Regions from separate parts of the Pseudomonas sp. SCT genome, predicted to be linked through region 2. Evidence: predicted binding sites of a transcription regulator. Region 2 holds the regulator's gene; the other holds the start of a gene.
The links. Region 2 encodes FliA, which starts transcription of late flagellar genes. Its sites were predicted from a motif close to CTAAAGTTTNNNNNNNNNNNGCCGNTAA; they were not measured.
Positions count from the first base shown of each region.

Region 1: a site for FliA is predicted at 3,173-3,200, ahead of motA (flagellar motor stator protein MotA). Genes of this name have one in related genera too.

Region 1 is NZ_BDJA01000001.1:589,633-597,495, forward strand. Features, by position in the region: gene asd (archaetidylserine decarboxylase) at 1-755, opposite strand, end outside; gene BHD08_RS02705 (rhodanese-like domain-containing protein) at 767-1,582, opposite strand; gene BHD08_RS02710 (HDOD domain-containing protein) at 1,630-3,144, opposite strand; gene motA (flagellar motor stator protein MotA) at 3,309-4,160, shown strand; gene motB (flagellar motor protein MotB) at 4,170-5,150, shown strand; gene rsgA (small ribosomal subunit biogenesis GTPase RsgA) at 5,160-6,191, opposite strand; gene BHD08_RS02730 (class I SAM-dependent methyltransferase) at 6,315-7,121, shown strand; gene orn (oligoribonuclease) at 7,150-7,692, shown strand.
Region 2 is NZ_BDJA01000002.1:725,550-733,412, forward strand. Features, by position in the region: gene flhB (flagellar biosynthesis protein FlhB) at 1-928, shown strand, start outside; gene sodC (superoxide dismutase family protein) at 976-1,497, opposite strand; gene flhA (flagellar biosynthesis protein FlhA) at 1,717-3,837, shown strand; gene flhF (flagellar biosynthesis protein FlhF) at 3,853-5,142, shown strand; gene fleN (flagellar synthesis regulator FleN) at 5,234-6,061, shown strand; gene fliA (RNA polymerase sigma factor FliA) at 6,079-6,804, shown strand; gene BHD08_RS08035 (chemotaxis response regulator CheY) at 6,879-7,253, shown strand; gene BHD08_RS08040 (protein phosphatase CheZ) at 7,277-7,863, shown strand, end outside.

The sequences.
Region 1 (7,863 bases), on a different contig from region 2:
GAGCCCAGCTTGAAGCGGCCCATCTCCGCACCCTTCTCCAGGTGAATGGGCGCGCGCGCCGTTTCGTCGTAGCGGAAGGTCTTCAAGGTCCGCTTGGGCGGCGTGACCAGTCCGGCCCAGACGGTTTCGATACTGGCGACGATCATGGCGCCGACCAGCACCATGGCCATGGGGCCATGCTCGGTGTCGAACAGGCAGACCACCCGTTCGTTGCGTGCGAACAGTTCCGGTACGCCCTGGGCGGTGACGGTATTGACCGAGAAGATCCGCCCCGGCACATAGACCATTTCGCGCAGCGTTCCGCTGACCGGCATATGTACGCGGTGGTAATCCTTGGGCGAAAGATAGACGGTGGCGAAAGCGCCGCCCATGAAAGGCGCAGCGCGCTCGTGATCACCGCCGAGCAGTTCCATGGCGCTGAAGCTGTGACCCTTGGCCTGGAAGATACGGCCCTGCTCGATTTGTCCGAGCTGACTGATGGCACCGTCGCACGGGTTGAGAATTGCACCGGGGGTCGTGTCCAGCGGGCGCGCGCCGTCCTTCAGCGCGCGGGTGAAGAAGGCGTTGAAGTGCTCGTACGCGGTGGGCTCTTCGGTTTGCGCTTCGCGCATGTCGACCTGGAAATGGCGCACGAACCACTTGATGAAGGTGTTCTTCACCCAAGGCAAGCGGCATTCGGCCAGGCAGCCGGCCAGGCGCGAGATGAGGTGATGCGGCAGCACGTATTGGCTGATGACGAACAAGCGATCTTTCATGTTTGACCTTTTCATTGCTGCACCGGGGTGTCAGGCAGATTGCCCCATTCGGACCAAGAGCCGGCATAGCCTTTGACGCGGGGATAGCCCAGGGCCTTGGCCAGCAAATAGGTGAGGCCAGAGCGATGGTGAGTCTGGCAGTGGGTGATGATTTCCTTCTCCGCAACGATACCAAGCGCCTGCAGCTGTTCGGCGATGTCTTCACGGATGCGTAGTGCGCGGGCGGGGTCCATGGCGGCAGTCCACTCGAAGTTGATCGCGCCCGGAATATGCCCGCCACGCGCGGCGAAGAGTTTCTCGCCGCGGTATTCCGCCGGTGAGCGCGCATCCCAGATCACCAGATCCTCGGCGCCGAGACGGCTTTCGATATAGGTGCGGGTTGCCGTGGGGGCATCGTCCAGAGCCAGGCTCGGTGAGCCGGATGCCGCTGCGGGCACTTCCTGAGTCAGCGGGCGCGCTTCCTCCAGCCAGGCGCGCAGCCCGCCGTTGAGGTAGTGATAGCGATGATGGCCAATGACGTCGAGTAGCCAGATGAAACGTCCGGCCCAGCCGCCGCCTTCGTCGTCGTACACCACGTAGACGGCATCGGCCCGATGGCCCAGTGCGCCGAACAGTCGCTCCAATTGAGCCTGCGGCGGAAGCAGGCCGGGTGCCGGTGGCTGGCCGAGCTGCGTCTGTTTGGGATCGACGAAGCGAGCGCCAGGCAGATGGCCTTCGGCGTAACGCGAAGCACTGGTCAGGTCGACCAGGATCAGCTCGGGCGCATCGAGGCGCGGGGCCAGGTCGGCGGGCTCGATCACCAGCGGCAGGTTGGAAAAGGCGGACACGGCAGGCCTCGACTAGTCGTAGAAGAGGCGAAGTCTAGCGAAAAAGCTCAGGCCCCGCGCCTGCTGAAAAGGCTCAATGCGCGCTCGATGCACTGGGATGTTTTAGCGAATGTTTGCAGCGTCGCATCGGCAATGGCTGTGCCGTTCTGGTCGGCAACGATCAGCATCAACACGCGGCCGTCGATGCCCAGCGAGCGCAACAGCAGGTGCTCTCCGGCGAACAGGGCCTTCAGCGTGCCCGGCAGCAACGCGGAGAACTGCGCCATATTGGCTGGCTGAAGGCGCAGTTGTGCGGGCTTCTCCAGCAGTCGGCGCAGTATCTGGCTTTGTTCCGCGGCCAGGGTCAGTCGCGCGGCATCGCCCGGCAGACCGACACATTGCTGCGCGACGAGACGATTCTGCTTGCGATCGACCAGCATGATCAGCGAACGCTGCAGGCCGGCGCAGGTCATCGCCTGGCTGGCACTGGCGGTCAGTTGCAGTACGTTGCTGAATGGAGTTGGCTCACTGAGCAGCCGACGACAGTGCTCACGCCATTCGGCGAGTTCGGCTTGGTTGGGAGCGGGAGACGGGCGCAGTGTCTGGAAACGGCTTCCGGTTGGCCACAGCAACCCCTGGGCCGGATGCCAGAGATCGGTTCGGCCGAACTCGCGCGCGTTGATCACGGCCTGCTGGTGCACCATCTGCTGCAGTTCGCCCAGCGGAACCTGCAGATACAAGCCGGCCAGCCGCTGCCAGCGCAAACTGTGCACGCCTCCCCAGCTGTGATGCGATGACAGCGCCAGGCCATTGGCCAGGACGATGGTGTTGCTCGGCAGGGTCACCCAGCGGCGCAGATCCGGGTCGGCATCGAGCATCTGCTGCTGATGCAGGGGGTGCTCGTTGTCGCGGGCGATATGCAGCGCCTTGATCAGCATGCGTCGATCACCGCCGAGCAGACGGTAGCCCTGGACGACCCAATCCGGCAGGCGCCAGTGCTCGGCGAGTTTGAGGAACAACTCCAGCAGCGGCACTCCGAGCAGTTCGCGCTCGACACGGCTGGCCGGCTCGCCCTTGACCAGTACCCGCTGCTCCCAGCTATCGAGCAGGTGCGGAAAGGCCCCGACCAGCGCCCAAGCGGGGGCGAGGAACAGCAGGCTGCCCCAGTGGATGTCCTGCCAGAGTCTTGCCAGTCGCGCGGCGAACAGACCGTTGGCCTGCTGACTGGCGTGGCGGCTGATCAGCACCAGTTGGCGCAGCGGCTGCGGCATCGCATCGGCTTCCATCGCGGGAATGCGCGCCAGCAGCACTTCCGCGCGTTGCAGGCCAATGCGGCTGAGCGCCACTTCCAGGCTCTCGGCAGGCTGCCCATCACCAATGCCGCGGTTAGCTTCCTGTATGAAGCGCAGCGCCAGCACCGGGCTGTCCTGAATCAGTTCGGCAATCTGCCGCATCGACTTGCTGCTGTCGCGCAGCGCCAGGCGCACCTTGCCATGAACGGCGGCGAATGCTGGCAGCGGAGCATCATCGAGAAGCTTGATCCAGGCGGGTATGGTGCGGGGTAACTGTGGTGTGGTGGTCATGACCGAACTGGCTTTTCATCGGGATGGCCTTTAGTCTGGCGCAAAAGTTCCGATAACCAGAACAATTCTTCCAACATTCCTTCTGCAAGGCCGTCTGGCGGCGATTCAGGGCGGTTTCTGCCTGCGGTCCGGACAGCTCGTAACCAGGTTTCAGACGTACCTCTATGGTCAAAATCATCGGCATCATCGTCGTGTTCGCCAGCGTGCTGGGCGGGTTCGTTCTCTCTGGCGGCAAGATCGGCGCGCTCATCCATCCATTCGAGGTGATGATCATCGGCGGTGCGGCGCTGGGTGGCTTTCTGCAGGCCAACCCCGCCAGTACCACCATGCTGGTATTCAAGAAGTCGCTGAAGATGTTCAGCACACGCTTCACCCATGCCTATTACCTGGAAGTGCTCAGCCTGCTCTACTCGATTCTCAACAAGAGTCGCCGTGAAGGCATGATGGCGATCGAGGCCGATCTGGAAGATCCGGCCGCGAGCCCGCTGTTCAGCAAGTACCCTGGCTTCCTGCAGGACGAGCGGATGACCGCCTTCACCTGCGATTACCTGCGCATCATGTCGTCGGGCAACATGGCGCCCCACGAACTCGAAGGGCTGTTCGACATGGAACTGAACAGCCTGAAAGAAGAACTTGAACATCCCTCCCATGCCGTCGCCAAGGTGGCGGACGGCCTGCCTGCGATGGGTATCGTCGCGGCGGTATTGGGCATCGTGATCACCATGTCGATCCTCGCCGAGGCGGATAACGCGATGATCGGTTACAAGGTCGGTTCGGCGCTGGTCGGTACGTTCCTCGGTATTCTTGCCTCCTATGGCTTCTTCGGCCCGCTGGCCGCGGCCCTGGAACACGACGCCAAGGAAGAGCTGAACGTTTACGAGGCGATCAAGGCAACGCTGGTCGCTTCGGCATCCGGCATGCCGCCGACCCTGGCCGTCGAGTTCGGGCGCAAGGTTCTTTATCCGGCGCACCGCCCGAGCTTCGCCGAGCTCGAGCAAGCCATGCGCGGCAGCTAAAGGTTCGCCATGGACAACACTCAACCGATCATCGTCAAGCGGGTCAAGAAGGTCGCTGGCGGTCATCACGGCGGCGCCTGGAAGATCGCGTTTGCCGACTTCGCTACGGCGATGATGGCGTTCTTTCTGGTGATGTGGCTGATGAGTTCGGCCACGCCGGAGCAGAAGAAGCTGATCTCCGGCTACTTTCAGGATCCGATCGGCTTCACCGAGAGCGCCAGTCCGCATGTGATCGATCTGGGCGGTACGCCGACGCCATCGCCGGATCGCACCCTCAACCCGGAACTGGAGCCGGCCCAGAGCGAAGCGCAGATCGACAGCAGCCAGGTGGAAACCTTCGCCGAGCAGCTGGAGCGCGAACGCCTCGAGCTGCTGCTGCAGGAGCTGCAGAACAAGGTTGACGAGAATCCCGAGCTGCAGAAGTTCAAGGACCAGATCCTCTTCGAGATCACCCAGGACGGTCTGCGCATCCAGATCATGGATGCCGAGAACCGCCCGATGTTCGCCCTTGGCAGTGCGCAGCTGCAGCCCTACTTCGAAGACATCCTGCTGGCGCTGGTGGATACCATTGCTGCGGTGCCGAACAAGATCAGCATCAGCGGTCACACCGATGCCAAGCCGTATTCGGGGCGCGGTGATTTCGGCAACTGGGAGCTTTCATCGGGCCGCGCCAACGCCGCGCGCCGCACGCTGGTAACCGGTGGCTATCCGGAAGAGCAGATCGCAAGAGTGGTGGGTTACGCCTCGTCGGCGCTGTTCGATCGCAACGACCCGTTCAATCCGGTCAATCGTCGTATCGACATCCTGGTGCTGACCAAGAAGGCGCAGCGCTCGATCGAAGGCGAACAATCTGACGCGGCCGAAGGTGCGGTGCCAGCGCAAGGCGCAGCACCTGCGGTACAGGAACCCCTACAGGCGCCCCAGCTGCGCGAGCGACTGAACATCTTCGAAGACGGCGTGCTGCAGTTTAGTCAGCCCGGCGCTCGCTGAGCACCAGACTCAGTAGTCTGGCTCGGGCAGGCTGCTGAGTATGTGTCGGTAGCTGGCCATGCGTTGCGGCTGGATGCGCCCGTCTTCCAGCGCCTGGAGCAGCGCGCAACCGGGTTCGCGGTCATGTTTGCAGTCGCGGAAACGGCAGTGCCCGAGCAAGTCCTGGAACTCGATGAAGCCCGCTTCGACGTCGGCCCGGCTGACATGGCCCAGACCGAATTCGCGGATCCCGGGGGAGTCGATCAGCTCGCCGCCACCGGGGAAATGGAACAGGCGCGCGGTGGTGGTGGTATGGGTGCCCTTGCCGGTCATCTCCGACAGCGCTCCGACGCGGGTGTCGACGCCCGGTAACAGGCTGTTGACCAGCGAAGATTTGCCGACGCCGGATTGTCCGACGAAAACGCTGACATGCCCGTCGAGTCGCTCCTTGAGCGCATCCATCCCGCCGCCACCGTGGGCCGAGACCTCCAGCAGCGGGTAGTTCAGCTGGCGATAGACCTCCAGCAGGCGATTCAGCGCGGCCTCGTTCTGATCGTCGATAAGGTCGACCTTGTTCAACAGCAGCAACGGCGTGATGCCGGCGTGTTCCGCTGCGACCAGATAGCGGTCGATCAGATTGGCGTGTGGCTCGGGAAGCGGCGCGAAGACGATGACGATCAGATCGACGTTCGCCGCGACCGGCTTGAGCTGGCCGCGGGTGTCCGGGCGGCAGAGTTCCGAATGCCGCGGCAGCTGCGCGACGATGACGCCGATGCCCTGATTGCCGGGGCGCCAGACCACGCGATCACCCGTGACCAGTGCCGGCAGGTTGGCGCGCAGGTGGCAGCGGAACACCTGGCCGCTCTGCTCACCTTCCAGCGCCTCGACCTCGACCTGCACGCCGAAATGCGCAATGACGAGCCCGGTCTGCTCCGGGCCGAGATCGCCGCCTTCGAGCTCTTCGAGCGCGCGGCTTTCACGGCGGGCTGCACGGGCGGCGCGCTCTTCCTGAATCTTCTCGATGCGCCAGTTCTGCCGGCGGTTGAGTTGGCGTTTGGCCATGAATTCGGTTGTCTCTGAGGTTGGTGAGCGAGTCTAGCACGCTGCAACCCGCGCACTTCGGCCTGTATGGCGTCGAAGACGGAGGGTTAGACTGGCGTTCCGTCACCTGTTCGATTGTCGGTCATGCCTGTTTCTGTCGTTATTCGCCTGCCCATCCTGCGTGCGCTGCTGGCTCAGCTACTGGCGCTGCTGATCATCTGGCTATTGCTGCTTGGCCTGGTCGGCGCGGCCGACATGCGCCCGAGTCTCGTCGTCGCCGCGCTGGCGCAGGGTTGCCTGGCTGCGCTGATCGGAGCCCGGTTCGGGCTGTCGGCCTGGTGGCTGGCGATCAACCTGATGTTCGTTCCGGGCCTCGTGCTGCTGCGTGATTTCGACGTGCCGGGTTGGTTGCCGCTGGGCGCGTTCATCTTGCTGTTGCTGTTGAACTGGAATGCTTTCACCGAGCGCGTACCGCTCTATCTGACTGGCCGCGAAGCCGAGCGCCAATTGCGCAACCGGTTGAGCGAGCTGCCGGCCGATTTTCGCTATATCGACCTGGGCAGCGGCTTGGCTGGCAGCTTGTCGCGCCTGGCGCGGGACTTTCCGGCGGCGCAGTTCATTGGCGTGGAAACCGCGCCGCTGACCTTCGCCTTGTCCTGGCTGCGCTGTCTGCCGCGACGCAATTGCCATATCCGTCTGCTCAGCCTGTGGCGGGTCGATCTCGCCGAGTACGATGTGGTCTATTGCTTCCTTTCGCCGGCGCCGATGCCTGCCTTGTGGGCAAAGGCACGCGCCGAGATGCGTCCCGGTGCGTTGCTGATCAGCAACAGCTTCGCGGTGCCGGGAATCGAGCCGGTCGAGGTGCACGAGCTGAACGACTGGCGCGGTTCACGCTTGCTGATCTGGTACCCAGGCAGCACGGCACCTGACGGCGCCGATACGAGCGGCTAAACTGCGCCGCACAGCCAAGGAGCCCGCCATGCAGAACCCGCAGAACCTGATCTGGATCGACCTGGAAATGACTGGTCTGGACCCGGACAACGACGTCATCATCGAGATGGCGACCATCGTTACCGACAGTCAGCTCAACGTGCTGGCCGAAGGGCCGGTGATCGCGGTGTACCAGAGCGATGAAACGCTGGCGCGCATGGATGAGTGGAACACCCGCCAGCATGGCGGCTCGGGTCTGACCCAGCGCGTGCGCGCGAGCAAGATTTCCACCGCCGAAGCCGAGCAGGCGACGCTGGCCTTCCTCGAACAGTGGGTGCCCAAGGGCAAGTCGCCGATCTGCGGCAATAGCATCTGCCAGGACCGGCGCTTTCTCTACCGGCAAATGCCGAAGCTGGAAGCCTATTTCCACTACCGCAACCTGGACGTGTCGACGCTCAAGGAGCTGGCGGCGCGCTGGGCGCCGCAGATAATGGAAGGCTTCAAGAAGAGCGGCACACACCTGGCGCTCGACGACATCCGTGATTCGATCGCCGAGCTGCGCCATTACCGCGAGCATTTCATCAAGGTCTGAAAGGGGCGTTAACGCCTGACGCGCTTGCGGTTCGTAGGGTGGATCACGCTTCACCGATCCACCGGCGAGGCCAGGTGGATGTAGAAAGCGACATCCACCCTACGTCACTGATGATGATCGTGAGAGCGATGCCGCAGCGTCGTCCATCCAGTGGTCAATCGGCGCCTTTTG
Region 2 (7,863 bases):
GGAAACGCTGCTCGACGAAGGGTCGATGGTTCGTTTGTTGATGGGCAGCGGCCTGATGGCGCTGGAGGCCATCATGCCGCTGCTCATCGCGTTGCTGATCGCCTCGATTGTCGGGCCCGTCTCGCTGGGTGGCTGGCTGTTTTCCGCCAAGGCCATGGCGCCGAAGGTCAGCAGGATGAACCCGGCTGCCGGGCTGAAACGCATGTTCTCCACCAAGGCGCTGGTTGAGCTGCTCAAGGCCCTGGGCAAATTCCTCGTGGTGCTCGGCGTCGCGCTGCTGGTGCTCTCGGCTTATCAGGACGACCTGCTGTCAATCGCCAAGCAGCCGTTGGACCTGGCGATCATGCACAGCGCGGAGATCGTCGGCTGGTGTGCCTTGTGGATGGCCTGCGGGCTGATCGTCATCGCCGCGGTGGATGTGCCATTTCAGCTCTGGGACAACAAGCAGAAGCTGATGATGACCAAGCAGGAGGTCAAGGACGAATACAAGGACTCGGAAGGCAAGCCGGAGGTCAAATCGCGGATTCGTCAGCTGCAGCGCGAGGCTGCGCAGCGGCGCATGATGCAGGCGGTGCCCGAGGCTGACGTGGTGATCACCAACCCGACGCACTTCGCTGTCGCGCTGAAATACGACGGCGACAAGGGCGGGGCGCCCCGGCTGGTGGCCAAGGGCGGCGACTTCGTGGCGCTGAAGATTCGCGAGATTGCCCAAGAGCACAAGGTCACGGTGCTGGAGTCGCCGGCGCTGGCGCGGGCGGTGTATTACTCCACCGAGCTGGATCAGGAAATTCCCGCCGGCCTTTACCTGGCGGTGGCGCAGGTCCTGGCCTATGTCTATCAGTTGCGTCAGTACCGCGCCGGCAAGGGGCGTCGGCCGGACCCGTTGAACGACGTGCCCATCCCGCCGGATCTGCGTCGCGACGAATGAACCGTCACGCGGCGGCTCATCGTGAAGCGCGCCGCGTATCGCTGCGGTTACTCGATCACGCCACAGGCAACCCGTGCGCCGCCACCGCCGAGTGGTTGCGGATGGTCGGCGTGGTTGTCGCCGCCCTGGTGGACCATCAGCGCCAGCCCCTTGATGTCGCCAAGGCTCTTCAGGCGCGGAGCCAGCACCGGTTGGCTGGCCTTGCCTTCGCTGTCGACATAGAGCGCGGGAAGATCGCCCATATGTCCGTCACCCCATGGCTCGCCGTGCTTGCCGCTGTTCTTCGGGTCCCAGTGACCGCCCGCGGCACCTGCCGGGGTCAGTTTGCCGTCAACCTCTGCAGGCTCGCAGCTGCCTTTGGCATGGACGTGGAAGCCGTGAATGCCAGGTTCCAGACTGGTTAGTTCGGGTTGGAACACCAGCCCGTACTCGCTGCTTTCGATCTTCACGCTGCCGACGGATTCGCCGATGCCCTGGGCGCTTACGGTGTTGACCTTGACGCTCAGTGTTTCGGCTTGAGCGGCGAGGGCGGTGCAGCCGGCCAGCGCGGCGATGATCCACTGTTTCATCTGAAAGCTCCTTTGCACAAACGGCGACGGGCTGTCGCCGGTGCTAGTGTGACTGTCAGTTGCCGGTCGCGTTCGCGAGTTTTGCCGTATCGCCTGTAGGGCGGGCCAAAACCGTACGGCGGGCTCTGGGGCGCGCCGAGGAAGTTGGACCCCTTCTTGCTATAACCCGGGCGAGGCGCATTTTGCGTCAAGAATTCGTTCTGCACGCCGGGGGCTACGTTGGATCGCACGCAACTCATCAATATTCGCAATGGCCTGACGGGCGCGGGGCGCGGCAACCTCGGCGTGCCGCTGCTGCTGCTCGTGATGATGGGCATGATGATGTTGTCGGTGCCGCCGTTCCTGCTGGATCTGCTATTCACCTTCAACATCGCGCTGTCGATCGTCGTGCTGCTGGTCAGTGTCTATGCGCTGCGGCCGCTGGATTTCGCCGTGTTCCCGACCATTCTGCTGGTCGCCACCCTGATGCGTCTGGCGCTGAACGTGGCGTCGACCCGTGTGGTGTTGATCAACGGCCATGAAGGTGGCTCCGCCGCCGGTCACGTGATCGAGGCCTTCGGCAACGTGGTGATCGGCGGCAACTACGTGGTTGGTATCGTGGTTTTCGCGATCCTCATGATCATCAACTTCGTCGTGGTGACCAAAGGCGCCGGACGTATTTCCGAGGTCAGTGCGCGCTTTACCCTGGATGCCATGCCCGGCAAGCAGATGGCCATCGACGCCGACCTCAACGCCGGCCTGATCGATCAGGAGGAAGCCAAGAAGCGCCGTGTCGAGGTTTCGTCCGAGGCAGACTTCTACGGCTCGATGGATGGTGCGAGCAAGTTCGTGCGCGGTGACGCCATTGCCGGCCTGCTGATCCTCTTCATCAACCTGATCGGCGGTGTCGGTATCGGCATGGCCCAGCACGGCATGAGTTTCAGCGAAGCGGGCCAGGTGTACGCCCTGTTGACTATCGGTGACGGTCTGGTTGCGCAGATCCCGTCCCTGCTGCTGTCCACCGCGGCAGCGATCATGGTGACCCGCGTCACCAGCTCCGAGGACATGGGTCAGCAGGTGCAGCGGCAGATGTTCGCCTCGCCCAAGGCACTCGCGGTGGCTGCGGCGATCATGATTGCGATGGGACTGGTTCCCGGCATGCCGCACCTGTCCTTCCTCGGCCTTGGCGCTGCCGCTGCGGCGGGTGCGTACTGGATCTGGCATCGCAAGAAGCAGGGTGAGAAGAAAGCCGAGCAGGAAGTGCAGAAGCAGCAGGAAATGCTGCCCGCCCAGCGCTCGGCGGAAACCAAGGAGCTGGGTTGGGATGACGTGACCCCGGTGGATATGGTCGGACTGGAGGTCGGCTATCGGCTGATTCCGCTGGTTGACCGCAATCAGGGTGGTCAGTTGCTGGCGCGTATCAAGGGCGTACGCAAGAAGCTGTCGCAGGATCTTGGCTTTCTCATGCCCTCGGTGCATATCCGTGACAACCTCGACCTGTTGCCCAACGCCTACCGGTTGACCCTGATGGGTGTCAGCCTGGCCGAAGCCGAGGTGTATCCGGACCGTGAGTTGGCGATCAACCCGGGACAGGTGTTCGGCCCACTGAACGGCATTAGCGCCAGGGACCCGGCGTTCGGCCTGGAAGCGGTGTGGATCGAGGCCAGCCAGCGTGACCAGGCGCAGTCGCTGGGCTATACCGTGGTGGATGCCAGCACCGTGGTCGCGACACATCTGAATCAGGTGCTGCACAAGCATGCCCATGAGCTGCTCGGCCACGAAGAGGTTCAACAGCTGCTGCAGCTGCTGGCGAAAAGCTCGCCCAAGCTGGCCGAAGAACTGGTTCCGGGGATGGTTTCGCTTTCCACCCTGCTCAAGGTGCTGCAGGCGCTGCTGCAGGAGCAGGTGCCGGTGCGTGATATCCGCACCATTGCCGAAGCCATCGCCAACGTCGCTGCGAAGAGTCAAGATCCCGCCGCAATGGTCGCGGCTGTGCGGGTGGCGTTGTCCCGTGCAATCGTGCAGAACGTTGTGGGACTAGAGCCGGAGCTGCCTGTCATCACGCTGGAGCCACGGTTGGAACAGATCTTGCTCAACAGCTTGCAGAAGGCCGGGCAAGGTTCCGAAGACGGAATTCTGCTGGAGCCAGGAATGGCCGAAAAGTTGCAAAGGTCTCTGGTAGAAGCGGCACAGCGTCAAGAAATGCTCGGCAAGCCGGCAGTTCTGCTGGTAGCCGGCCCGGTACGGGCGATGCTTTCGAGATTCGCGCGTCTGGCAGTGCCGAACATTCATGTTCTGGCCTACCAGGAAATACCGGACAACAAGCAGGTCACCATCGTCTCGACGGTGGGTCAGAATTAACCGAGGGTACAGGCCATGCAGGTCAAACGTTTCTTCGCCGCCGATATGCGCATCGCCATGAAAATGGTGCGTGACGAGCTGGGCGCCGATGCCGTGATCATCGGCAATCGCCGGGTGGCCGGCGGCGTCGAGCTGACTGCCGTGCTCGATTACCCGATGCAGTCCGCTCCGGCCGCGAACAAGCCCAATCCGGCGCTGGAAGCCGAGCTGCGCAAGACCCAGGCGCGTCTGGCCAATGCCCACGCCGAGCTGAGCGCCGCCCCGCGTGCGAAAATGCAGGATCGTCAACTGGTTGACGAGAAGCCCGCAGCCGTGAGCATCCCACAGCCTTCAGCCGTGGCTGAAGCTGCTGCTGCGGTCGATTCCCGCGCGATCGAGGCGATGCAGTCGGAACTGCATGGTCTGCGCGAACTGATCGAAGTCCAGCTTGGCTCGATTGCCTGGGGCCAGGAACAAAGCCGTCGTCCGCAACAGGCTGGCCTCTGGCGCCGCCTGCAGCGCCTGGGCCTGCCGGCCGAGCTGTCGCGCAGCCTGCTGGAAAAGGTTGCGGGTATCACCGAGCCGCGCCAGGCATGGCGCATGGTGCTGGCGTACCTGGCACAGGCGATCAAGGTCAGCAAGACCGAACCGCTGGAAGAGGGTGGCGTCATTGCCTTGGTTGGTCCGGCAGGTGTCGGCAAGACCACCACTCTGGCCAAGCTCGCAGCACGCTACGTATTGAAGTATGGCGCGCAGAACATCGCGCTGGTCAGCATGGACAATTATCGGATCGGCGCGCAGGAGCAGCTCAAGACGCTTGGCCGCATCCTGGATGTGCCAGTGCTGCAGATCGATCCGAGCCAGTCGTTGAGCAAGACGCTCGCTCCGCTGGCGCGCAAGCGCGTGATCCTGATCGACACCGCTGGCCTGCCCGCCAGCGATCCGACACTGCGCATGCAGCTCGAAGCGTTGTCGGACCGCGGTGTGAAATCGAAGAATTATCTGGTGCTGGCCGCGACCAGTCAGAGCCAGGTGCTCAAGGCGGCGTGGCACAACTATCGTCGCTGCGGCCTGGCTGGTTGTATCCTGACCAAACTGGATGAAGCCGGCAGTCTCGGTGATGTACTCGGCCTCACGATCAGCCAGCATTTGCCGATAGCGTACCTCGCGGATGGCCCCCGGATTCCGGACGACCTGCACCTGCCGCGCAGCCATCAGCTGGTCAGTCGCGCGGTGAGTTTGCAGTCCGGCGAGGAACCGAGCGAGGAAACCATGGCCGATATGTTCGCCGGGCTGTACAACAGCTCGTCACGGCGGGCCGGATGATGCTGCGAGAGCAGTACCTGAATGAATCAGATGCGTGCCATGCGGGCGCATCGCCGGCCGCAAGGCCCCAGCAAGATATAGGCATGTGAACATGGGAATGCATCCCGTACAGGTGATTGCGGTGACCGGCGGCAAGGGTGGCGTCGGCAAGACCAATGTGTCGGTCAATCTGGCACTGGCGCTGGCCGATCTCGGCCGGCGTGTGGTGTTGCTTGACGCCGACCTTGGCCTGGCCAACGTCGACGTGTTGCTGGGGCTTACCACCAAGCGCACCCTGGCCGACGTTATCGCCGGTGAATGTGATCTGCGCGACGTGCTGATCCAGGGGCCGGGTGGCATCCGCGTAGTGCCAGCCGCATCCGGCACGCAGAGCATGGTGCAGCTGTCTTCGCTGCAGCACGCCGGATTGATCCAGGCGTTCAGTGAGCTGGGCGACGAGCTCGACGTGCTGATCATCGACACCGCCGCAGGTATCGGCGACTCAGTAGTGAGCTTCGTTCGCGCCGCGCAGGAGGTACTGCTGGTCGTGACCGATGAACCGACCTCGATTACCGACGCTTACGCGCTGATCAAACTGCTCAATCGTGACTACGGCATCAGTCGCTTCCGTGTGCTGGCCAATATGGCTCACGCCCCGCAGGAAGGTCGCAACCTGTTTGCCAAGTTGACCAAGGTCACCGAGCGCTTTCTCGACGTGGCGCTGCAGTATGTCGGCGCCGTGCCTTACGATGAGGCCGTACGCAAGGCAGTACAGAAGCAGCGTGCGGTCTACGAAGCCTACCCGCGGTCCAAGTGCGCGCTGGCATTCAAGGCCATCGCGCAGAAGGTCGATACCTGGCCGTTGCCCGCTACGCCGCGCGGTCATCTCGAATTCTTCGTAGAGCGCCTCATCAGCCCCGCTTCACAAAGCCACGAATGACAGGTGCCGGATCCGCTATGTATTACAGCAAGGCTCAGGCAAAGGATGCGCAGTACCGCCTGATTGATCAGTACGCCCCGTTGGTCAAGCGAATCGCTTACCACCTGCTGGCGCGTCTGCCTGCCAGTGTGCAGGTCGACGATCTGATTCAGGCTGGAATGATCGGACTGCTGGAAGCAGCTAAGAAATACGACGCCGGCAAGGGCGCCAGTTTTGAAACCTACGCCGGTATCCGCATTCGCGGCACGATGCTGGACGAAGTGCGAAAGGGCGACTGGGCCCCGCGCTCCGTGCACCGCAATTCGCGCATGGTCAGCGAGGCGATTCGGACGATCGAGGCGAAAACCGGGCGCGACGCTAAAGATCACGAGGTTGCGGCCGAACTTAAGCTAAGTCTCGATGAGTATTACGGCATTCTCGGCGATACGCTGGGCAGTCGTCTGTTCAGCTTCGATGATCTGCTGCAGGAAGGGGAGCACGGCGAGCTGCAGGAAGACGCCGCAAGTCTCCATCCTGAGCCGTTTCGTGATCTCGAAGACGAACGCTTTCAGCAGGCCCTGGTTGATGCCATTGCCAACCTGCCCGAGCGCGAGAAGCTGGTGCTGTCGCTGTATTACGACGAAGAATTGAACTTGAAGGAAATTGGGCAGGTGCTGGGAGTCAGCGAGTCGCGTGTGAGCCAGTTGCATAGCCAGTGTGCTGCGCGCTTGCGTGCACGCCTCGGCGAATGGCGCGCCAATTGACGATTGTTTGCGGTATGACGTGCTCGGTTTGCTGAGGCATTTTGGGACTTACGGAGGTCGACTTGGACAAGAACATGAAAATCCTCATTGTCGATGACTTCTCGACGATGAGACGAATCATCAAGAACCTCCTGCGTGATCTGGGGTTCACCAACACCGCCGAAGCGGATGACGGCACCACTGCGCTGCCGATGCTCAAAAGCGGCAGCTTCGACTTCCTCGTGACCGACTGGAACATGCCGGGCATGAGCGGTATCGATCTGCTGCGCACCGTGCGCGCCGACGAGCGCCTCAAGCACCTGCCGGTGCTGATGGTGACCGCTGAAGCCAAGCGCGACCAGATCATCGAAGCGGCACAGGCCGGAGTTAACGGCTATGTGGTCAAGCCTTTCACTGCCCAGGTGCTCAAGGAGAAGATCGAGAAGATCTTCGAGCGCGTCAACGGCTGAAGCAGCAACGCCGCGAGGGCACTATGACGCAAGCAGACCAAAGCCTGGCAGAGTTCGAAGCGACTCTGAAGGCGCATGCACCCAAGTTGATCGAAAGTCTGCAACAGGGCCGCTTCGATGAAGCGACGCAGATGTTCAATGAGCTCAATCAGGTGCGCAATCACGGGCTCTATCAGGAAGTTGGCAAGCTCACCCGCGAGCTGCACAACGCCATCGTCAAGCTGGAGATGGACACCTGCGCGACCGGCGGTGATCCGTCACCCATCACCGACGCGACTGATCGATTGTCGTACGTGGTCGAAATGACCGAGAAAGCCGCCAATCGCACCATGGATCTCGTCGAGGAGTCCGCGCCGCTGGTCAACTATGTCAGCTACGAGGCGCAGAGTCTGACGGCCGACTGGCAGCGCTTCATGCGTCGCGACATGAATGCCGAGCAGTTCCGCGAGCTGGTCAAGCGTATCGACCAGTACCTGCAGCGCAGCATGAATGACGGTAGCCAGCTGTCGCAGAACCTCAGCGAAATCATGCTGGCTCAGGATTTCCAGGATCTCACCGGCCAGGTGATCAAGCGCGTTACGCGCCTGGTGACCGAGCTCGAAAGCAACCT